Regions from separate parts of the Methylobacterium sp. Leaf102 genome, predicted to be linked through region 2. Evidence: riboswitches for the same ligand, from Rfam matches in the RefSeq annotation. Region 2 holds a riboswitch; the other holds the start of a gene.
What was found. A riboswitch is a leader RNA that binds a small molecule or an ion and turns the genes downstream of it on or off. The one in region 2 is predicted to bind thiamine pyrophosphate.
Positions count from the first base shown of each region.

Region 1: it holds a riboswitch for thiamine pyrophosphate, as region 2 does, so the genes downstream of both, thiO (glycine oxidase ThiO) here and thiC (phosphomethylpyrimidine synthase ThiC) in region 2, are expected to answer to the same signal.

Region 1 is NZ_LMMX01000040.1:24,073-28,428, reverse strand. It holds gene ASF27_RS19930 (hypothetical protein) at 1-427, opposite strand, end outside; gene ASF27_RS19925 (adenylate/guanylate cyclase domain-containing protein) at 732-1,982, shown strand; TPP riboswitch at 2,030-2,159, shown strand; gene thiO (glycine oxidase ThiO) at 2,236-3,444, shown strand; gene thiS (sulfur carrier protein ThiS) at 3,441-3,653, shown strand; gene ASF27_RS19910 (thiazole synthase) at 3,658-4,356, shown strand, end outside.
Region 2 is NZ_LMMX01000034.1:3,236-7,591, forward strand. It holds gene ASF27_RS14505 (hypothetical protein) at 1-148, shown strand, start outside; gene ASF27_RS14510 (BA14K family protein) at 238-957, opposite strand; gene ASF27_RS14515 (hypothetical protein) at 1,231-1,518, shown strand; TPP riboswitch at 1,668-1,776, shown strand; gene thiC (phosphomethylpyrimidine synthase ThiC) at 1,853-3,769, shown strand; partial or broken gene ASF27_RS14525 (OFA family MFS transporter) at 3,978-4,356, opposite strand, start outside.

The sequences.
Region 1 (4,356 bases), on a different contig from region 2:
TTTCACCGGCCGCCTGCCCGGGCGTCTTCGCGTTCGAGGCGTTCTCGAACCGCTTCGTCAGCATATAGACATAATCTTTGACGTCGTTCCCCCTGTAACTCAGGATTGTGGGGACGTCCGTGGGTACGATCGTGAAGTTGGGCTCGATGTCCACGTCACTCGCGAGCATCGCGTCCAGGAGCGCGTCTTCGGCTTCGCGGTTGGGGCTGCCCTGATGCCAATCCTCAAGGTAGCCCTCACGCTTCGCCTTATCGAAGATCGCATCGAGCAGTGCCCCGGCGGCACGCTTCTTCTTCTCGGCATATGGGAGATGCGAACGAAGGATAGGTGCGAGGTCGACGTTGAACTGCTTTCGCAGATTGCCGATGACCTCCTCGGCGAACGCAACTTCAGAGAGTTCGAGTAAACGGCTTTCCAATCGAATCATCACACGCTTCCTTACGTTGAGGTTGCGTTATCGAGATGCAGTACAACCTGAAAGAAAACAATCTCAGATTTCATTTCACGTGAGGATTCGACACCGTCGTGATTCGAGGCCTTTCGGGATCGTGCCCATCTCCCCCACCGGAGGTCCTGGGGGAGGCGAGGCGCGGAATTCGAATGGAATTGCAACCGGGGTCCGCAGATTTCACGTTGATCCAACCATCGTTTCCCGGTTGATGGCGGTTCGGAGAGCCGCGCAAAGCGAGCGTCCGGTTGCCGAAGGGCGATCCTTGACCCAACTAGGCCATATGCTCGATCGAGGTCCGCCCCAGTCGCCGCCCACCGCCGAAGCCGACGGATCGGAAGCGAACGACGTTCCGTTCGGCGCCCTGCAGCAATGCGTGGCCCTGCGCGACTGGCTGCTGAGCGAGGGGGCCCGGATGCCCAACGCCGAGGACCTCCTGGCGGGGTTGGCCGAGCGGCTCATCGACCTCGGGGTGCCGGTGGACCGGGCGACCACGGCCATCGACGCCCTGCATTCCGAATATTCCGGCGTCGGCCGTTTCTGGACCCGCGAATCGGGCTCGACGGTGCGGCTGTTCCCCCACGGCGACGCCTCCGACAAGGCCTACCGCGAGAGCCCGTTCCAGACGGTCCACGAGACCGGGGAGTGGCTGATCCTCGATCTTTCCGAGACGCCGTCCGACGCCTACGCGGTGATCCCCGACCTGAAGGCCGAGGGCTACCGCCACTACATCGTGGCGCCGCTGTTCTTCACCAACGGCACCCGCAACGGCATCACGTTCGCCACACGCAGCGAGGATGGATTTCGCGATGAAGACGTGGCGATCCTGCGCTTCGTCATCCCGACGCTCGCCGCCGTGATGGAGATGCGCAGCATCAACAAGCAGCTCGACCACGTGCTGCGGATCTATGTCGGCGACGAACCGCACAAGGCGATCCTGGCCGGCTCGATCCGGCGCGGCCACGTCCAGCGCATCCGCTCGGCGATCCTGTTCGCCGACATGCGCGACTACACCCGCATCTCCGCCGAGATGACCCCGGAAGAAGCGGTGGACCTTCTCAACATCTTCTTCGACTGCCTCGTGCCGGCCATCGAGCGCGAGGGCGGCGAGGTGCTGAAGTACCTCGGCGACGGCCTGCTGGCGATCTTTCGCGAGCGGGGCGACGACCTCGGCGGGGCGGCCAAGGGGGCGTTGACGGCGGCCCAGAGCGCGCTCGCGGCCATCGACGAGGCGAACGGCCTCGGGCGCTTCGCCCAGCCCGTGGCGGCCGGCATCGCGCTCCATCATGGCGAGGCCGCCTACGGCAATGTCGGCTCGGGCGCGCGCCTCGACTTCACGGTCATCGGCCGCGACGTGAACCTCGCGAGCCGCCTCGCCCGCCTCAACAGGACGCTCGGCGAGCCCCTGCTGATGTCAAAGCCCTTCGTGGATTTCCTCTGGGGCGATCCGGTCTCCCTCGGCACCCACGCCCTCGACGGGTTCGCCGAGCCCATGGGGGTGTTCCGCCCCGGACGGCCGGCCGCGACGGTGTGACGAGGCGCGCGGGGTGTTGACCGGAGCGTCGTTGCGGCCCACATCGGTGGTGTTCCAGGGAGATCCCCGGCAAGGGGCTGAGAAACCGATGAGCGGCCTGCGTGCGGGCGGCGGCGCGGAAATCCTTCGAACCTGAACCGGTTCATACCGGCGTAGGGATTGGACCGCCGTGTTTGCCCGCCCGAGTTCGGCGGGCTTCGCTCAGAAGCGCACCGGCCCCACACCCCCTGCGTCCGTCGCGGAGGTTGTCCAGGTGCTCGTTCCCAGCCGACCCATCGATCTCAGGCGCTCACCCGCCGCCGCCCGGGCGCAATCCGCCCTGCCGGCCCGCTGCGATGTCGCCATCGTCGGCGGCGGCCTCATCGGCCTGTCCATCGCCTGGCGCCTCGCGGAACGCGGACGCGCCGTTACCGTCGTCGAGCGCGAGACCGTCGGCGCGGGGGCGAGCCTCGCTGCCACCGGCATGCTGGCGCCGGCCGCCGAGCACGAGCCCGGCTCCGACCAGCTGCTGCCCTTGGCCCTGGTGAGCCTGTCGCGCTGGCCGGGGTTTCGCGACGCCCTGCAGGCGGCGTCGGGCGTCGACATCGACTACCGGGAGGAGGGCACCCTGGTGCTCGCCATCGGCCGCGACGAGGTCGAGCGCCTGCGCTTTCGCCACGACCTGCAGGTCCGCTCGGGCCTCGAGGCCACGTGGCTGTCCGGGCCGCAGGTGAGGGCCCGCGAGCCGGCCCTGCGCCCGGCCGTCACCGCCGGCCTCTACTGTCCCCACGATCATCAGGTCGATCCGAGCCGGGTCATGGCCGCCCTGGTGCGGGCCTGCACGGCCGCGGGCGTCACCATCGTGGAGAATTGCTCCGTCGAAGCCCTGGACTGGGCGGGCGACCGGGTCACGGGGCTCCTGACCGGCCAGGGCCGGCTCGCGGCCGAGACCGTGATCCTCGCCGCCGGCGCCTGGAGCGGGCAGACCGGGCTGCTCCCCGATGCCCTGGCCCTGCCGGTGCGTCCCCTGAAGGGCCAGTCGCTGGCGCTGCGCACCACCGCCCGCACCGGAACCCTCACCCACATGGTCTGGACCGAGCAGGTCCACATGGCCCCGAAGAGCGACGGCCACCTCATCGTCGGGGCGACGGTGGAGGATTGCGGCTTCACCCCCGGCGTCACGGCGGGCGGCCTCTACGCCCTGTTGGAAGGGGCGCGCCGCGTCCTGCCCGGCATCGAGGAGATGGCCGTCGAGGCCGTGTGGAGCGGCTACCGCCCGACCTCCGACGACGACGCGCCGATCATCGACACCCTGGCCCCCGGCCTCGTCGCGGCGACGGGCCACCACCGCAACGGCTACCTCCTGGCGCCCGCCACCGCCGACGCCGTCGCGGCCCTGCTGACGGACGGCGCCGTGCCGGACTACGCCAGCGCCTTCGGCCGCGCCCGCTTCGCCCCGGCCGAGACGAAGGCGCGCGCATGAAACTCATCCTCAACGGCCGGCCCCACGAGAGCGCGGCGCGCGACCTCGACGCCCTGTTCCGGATCGAGGCCGAGGAGACCGGGATCGAGAGCCCACAGGGCATCGCCATCGCCCTCAACGGCGCGGTTATCCGCCGCCGGGACTGGGAAACGACGCAACTCGAAGAGGGCGACCGCGTCGAGATCGTCCGCGCCATGCAGGGAGGCTGAAACCATGACCGAACCCCACGACGATCCCCTCGTCATCGCCGGCATCACCCTGGGCTCGCGCCTGTTCATCGGCACGGCGGGCTATCCCACCCAATCCATCATGGCCGAATCCGTGGCGGCGTCGGGCGCCGAGGTGGTGACCGCCTCGATCCGCCGGGTCTCGCTCCAGGGCCACGGCTCGGACACGGTCAGCAAGCTCAAGGGCTACCGCTTCCTGCCCAACACCGCCGGCTGCGAGACGGCGCGCGACGCCATCATGACCGCCGAACTCGCCCGCGAGGCCCTCGACACGACGTGGATCAAGGTCGAGGTCATCGGCGACCGCGAGACCCTGTACCCGGACGTCGCCGAATTGCTGGAGGCCTGCCGCCACCTCGTGGAGGACGGCTTCACGGTGCTGCCCTATTGCAACGACGATCCGGTGGTGTGCCAGCGCCTGGCCGACATCGGCTGCGCCGCCGTGATGCCCATGGGCTCGCTCATCGGCTCCGGCATGGGTGTGGCGAACCCGGCCAACCTCGAACTGATCTGTCGGCGCTCGCCCGTGCCCGTCATCGTCGATGCCGGCATCGGCACGGCGTCGGACGCCGTCATCGCCATGGAGCTCGGGGCCGCCGGCTGCCTCCTCAACACGGCGGTGGCGAAGGCCGACGACCCCGTACGCATGGCCCGCGCCATGGGCCACGCCGTCGCGGCCGGCCGC
Region 2 (4,356 bases):
GGCGGAGGCCATGGCGGGGCGCTTCCCCGGCACCGCCGCCATTCGGGTGGTGGCCGACGACGAGACCGGCGAACTCGAGAGCGCCGCCATCCTGGCCCAGTTCGGCGAGGTGCCGGACGATTTCGCGGAAAGTCTCCAGGGCTCCTGAAACGCGGGTTCCTGAAACGCGGGCTTCTGAAACGAAGAAGGCCCCGGCGCGGTGAGCGCCGGGGCCTTCTTCGTTCGATCGTGCGTCACCTACGGGCAGGCGTGACGCTGGCCGTCATTGCCGAGATAGGTGCCCGACTGGCGATCGTAGGACCGGAAGCGACGGACGCAGTAGGCGTCGTCCCGCTGAGGGGCGACTTCTGTCTCGACGGCGTAGCCGGCCGGCGCATAGCCGCCGCCATAGGCACCGTAGCCACCGCCGTAATAGGCCGGGGCGTAGCCGCCACCGTAGTAATCGTCGCCATAGAAGCCGCTGCCGAGGCCGTAGCCGATACCGGCTCCGGCGAGCCCCAGGCCAACGCCGAGGCCGAGACCGCCGTAGCCGCGGCGGTAGCCGTAGCCGCGCCCGCCCCGGTAATCGGCGAACCCGCCGCGGTAGCCGCCCCGGTTGAACCCGCCGACGCCGCCACGATACCCGCCAAGCGCCGCGCCGCCGCCGAACCCGGCCGCCGTGGCGCCGAGACCACGGCCGCCGCCGAAGCCGCGCCCCGCGAAGCCCTGACCGCCGCCGAACCCGCGCCCGGCTAGGCCCTGGCCGCCGAAGCCGCCGCGCCCACCGCCCATCATGCCGCCGCGGAACCCACCACCGCCCGCGAAGCCGCCGCCGCCGAAGCCACGGCCGCCCCCGCCGAAGCCGCCCATATGGCCACCGCCGCCGCGAAATCCGCCCCCGCCGCGCGCGTCGGCCTGGGCGGGAATGAGAATGAGAGCCCCGACCATGGCGGCCGATGCGAGGAGAATGCGATTCATGGTGATGATCCGCGTTGCAGCGCCGGTCCGGAACGGAGGCGCGTTTGGAGGATCAACGCTGCCGTCAACGCAAGGTTCGAACCGTGACCTTGGCGTTCGTTCCATCCGTCGACGGCTCGGTCCCGGACGGGGTCTGGGCTGACCCTGCGGTCCCAATGGAACTCCGCTCACGAAAATGCTACCTTGGGTTTATAATAGATGGATTGATAAACCTTAAGTTATATATTTCTTGGGTGGACCGGCCGCAGAGACCGGGATCACAAGGACAAGCCCATGGACATCAAAGTCAATGATTCCGACTGGAACGGCCTGACGGGCGAAGAGCGGGACAAGATTCGTACGATCATCACTCAGATCTTCAAGCAGGATCATAATATCGTCGGAGACAAGACGCAGACCGCCGATGCGCAGCAGCTCGATTCGATCTTCTGTACGCTGGCCTGCAATGCCGCCCAGGGCCTGGCCGAAGCGGCGTGCAACGCCATCCCGAATCCGACCGGGAAGCAGGTATGCCTGATCGCGGCGCAGCAGGCCGGCGACTTCTGCCGAAGCAAGTGCTGAAGACCATGGGCGCGACAGCCGCGCCGAACCGACTTTGACGACGCCGCCGAGTCGCAGGACTCGGCGGACCGACCGTGGCGGGACTTTCGGCGGAACCGCCCGTGTACGGCTGCGGCGATTGACAAATCGGGCGCAGGCGTCGAACCTGGAACGATTCCGAGGGGGGCTCCGAGACCGGGAGCTGAGATTGGGCGCGACGCCCTGACCCTTGAACCTGATCCGGTTCGTACCGGCGGAGGGACGGGAATGCTTTCGCCGCGCCATTGCGTGGTGTCCCCCACCCAATGCTGTTCCTGACGAATCCGGGTCGCCTCCCAAGCCCGGAGCACGCCCGATGAACAAGCCCGTTTTGCCCCAGGATCTCCCCCACGATCTTCCGCAAGGTCTTCCCAAAGGCTCGCCCCAGGCGGTGACCACTGGCCCGATCATGGGGTCGCACAAGGTCTACGCGGCGGTGGCCGGGCATGACGACATCCGGGTGCCGTTCCGCGAGGTGACCCTGAGCGACCCGAAGGAGGCCCCCGTGCGGGTCTACGATCCGTCGGGCCCTTACACGCAGACGGACGCCAACATCGACCTCAACGCCGGCCTGCCGCTGATCCGCGATCCGTGGATCGCCAAGCGCGGCTACGCCACGGTGACGCCGCGCGCGGTCAAGCCCGAGGACAACGGCTTCGTGCCCGAGGACAAGCTCGTGGCCCCGTGTCCGGCGCAGCGCCTCATCCGCAAGGCCGGCCCCGGCCAGATGGTGACGCAGTACGAGTTCGCGAAGGCCGGGATCATCACGGAAGAGATGATCTACGTCGCCCACCGTGAGAACCTCGCCCGCGAGACGATGCTGGAGGGCGCGCAGGCCGCGCTCAGCGACGGCAACAGCTTCGGCGCGGCGCTGCCGGCCTTCATCACCCCCGAATTCGTCCGCGAAGAGATCGCGCGCGGCCGGGCCATCATCCCGGCCAACATCAACCACCCCGAGGTGGAGCCGATGGCCATCGGCCGGAACTTCCTCGTCAAGATCAACGCCAACATCGGCAACTCGGCCGTGACCTCGTCGGCGGCGGAAGAGGTCGAGAAGCTGGTCTGGGCGACCCGCTGGGGCGCCGACACGGTGATGGACCTCTCCACCGGCCGCAACATCCACAACATCCGCTCGTGGATCGTGCGCAACTCGCCGGTCCCGATCGGCACGGTGCCGATCTACCAGGCCCTGGAGAAGGTCGGGGGCGATCCGCTGAAACTCGACTGGGAGGTGTTCAAGGACACCCTCATCGAGCAGGCCGAGCAGGGCATCGACTACTTCACCATCCACGCCGGGGTGCGCCTCGCCCACGTGCCGCTCACCGCGCGCCGCGTCACCGGCATCGTCAGCCGCGGCGGCTCCATCATGGCGCGCTGGTGCCTCGCCGGGCACCGCGAATCGTTCCTCTACGAGCGCTTCGACGAGATCTGCGACATCATGCGGGCCTACGACGTGTCGTTCTCGCTGGGCGACGGCCTGCGCCCCGGCTCCATCGCCGACGCCAACGATGCGGCCCAGTTCGCCGAACTCGAGACCCTCGGCGAGTTGACGAAAATCGCCTGGGACAAGGGCTGCCAGACCATGATCGAGGGCCCCGGCCACGTGCCGATGCACAAGATCAAGGTGAACATGGAAAAGCAGCTGGAGGAGTGCGGCGAGGCGCCGTTCTACACCCTCGGGCCCCTGACCACCGACATCGCGCCCGGCTACGACCACATCACGTCGGGCATCGGGGCGGCCATGATCGGCTGGTTCGGCTGCGCCATGCTCTGCTACGTCACGCCGAAGGAGCATCTCGGCCTGCCCAACCGCGACGACGTGAAGGAAGGCGTGATCACCTACAAGATCGCCGCCCACGCCGCCGACCTCGCCAAGGGCCATCCGGCGGCGCAACTGCGGGACGACGCCCTCTCCCGCGCCCGGTTCGACTTCCGCTGGGAGGACCAGTTCAACCTCTCCCTCGATCCCGACACGGCGCGCGCCTACCACGACGAGACCATGCCGAAGGACGCCCACAAGGTGGCGCACTTCTGCTCCATGTGCGGCCCGAAATTCTGCTCGATGAAGATCACGCAGGATCTCCGCGCCGAGGTCCTCGCCATGGAGGCGGCGGGCCAGGTGCTCGGCGAGGCCACCCCCATGAGCCAGGCCGAGCGCGAGGCCGGCATGGCGGCGAAATCCGCCGAGTTCCAGGCCGAGGGCGGCAAGCTCTACGTGGACGCGGCGGAGTAGGACGGACGAGCCCCCTCGGGTCCGGCCTCGGCCGGGCCCGTGCGATGACGAGGTGCGCGCCCTCTTTCCACCCGCGGGGAGAGGGCGCACTCCTGTTCCAGCCCGATGCGCCGACATCGACGTTCGATGACGGACGGATGCGGACATGGGATCCGCATCCGGTCCCATGTCGCGAAGCCGAGGCTCGTCGAATTGCCCGTCTCGCGTTTCAGCCGAAGAGAATCAGGGCTTTCGTCAGAGTGGTCCAGATACCCCAGGCGATGGGAACGCCGACAGCGAGCCACGCCAACAGGGCGCCGAGGGTCAGGCCTCCGCGACCGATCCCGCGTTCACCGGCTCCAGCCGCCCCCACGCCGACGCCGCCTTTGGTCACGGCGGTGAGTTCCGCTTCCGTCATGAACCAGCGTGCGGCCAGGGGACGGACCAGGAGGTTGGCGACGAAGCCCGCCCCCAGGAAGCCGCGAGGATGTACATCGTTCGGGTGTAGAGTTCGGCGCCCTGGATACCGGCATCCACCTGCGCCTGGCGGATCGCCGTCACCACGAGCGGACCGACCACGCCCGCCGTGGACCAGGCGGTGAGGAGCC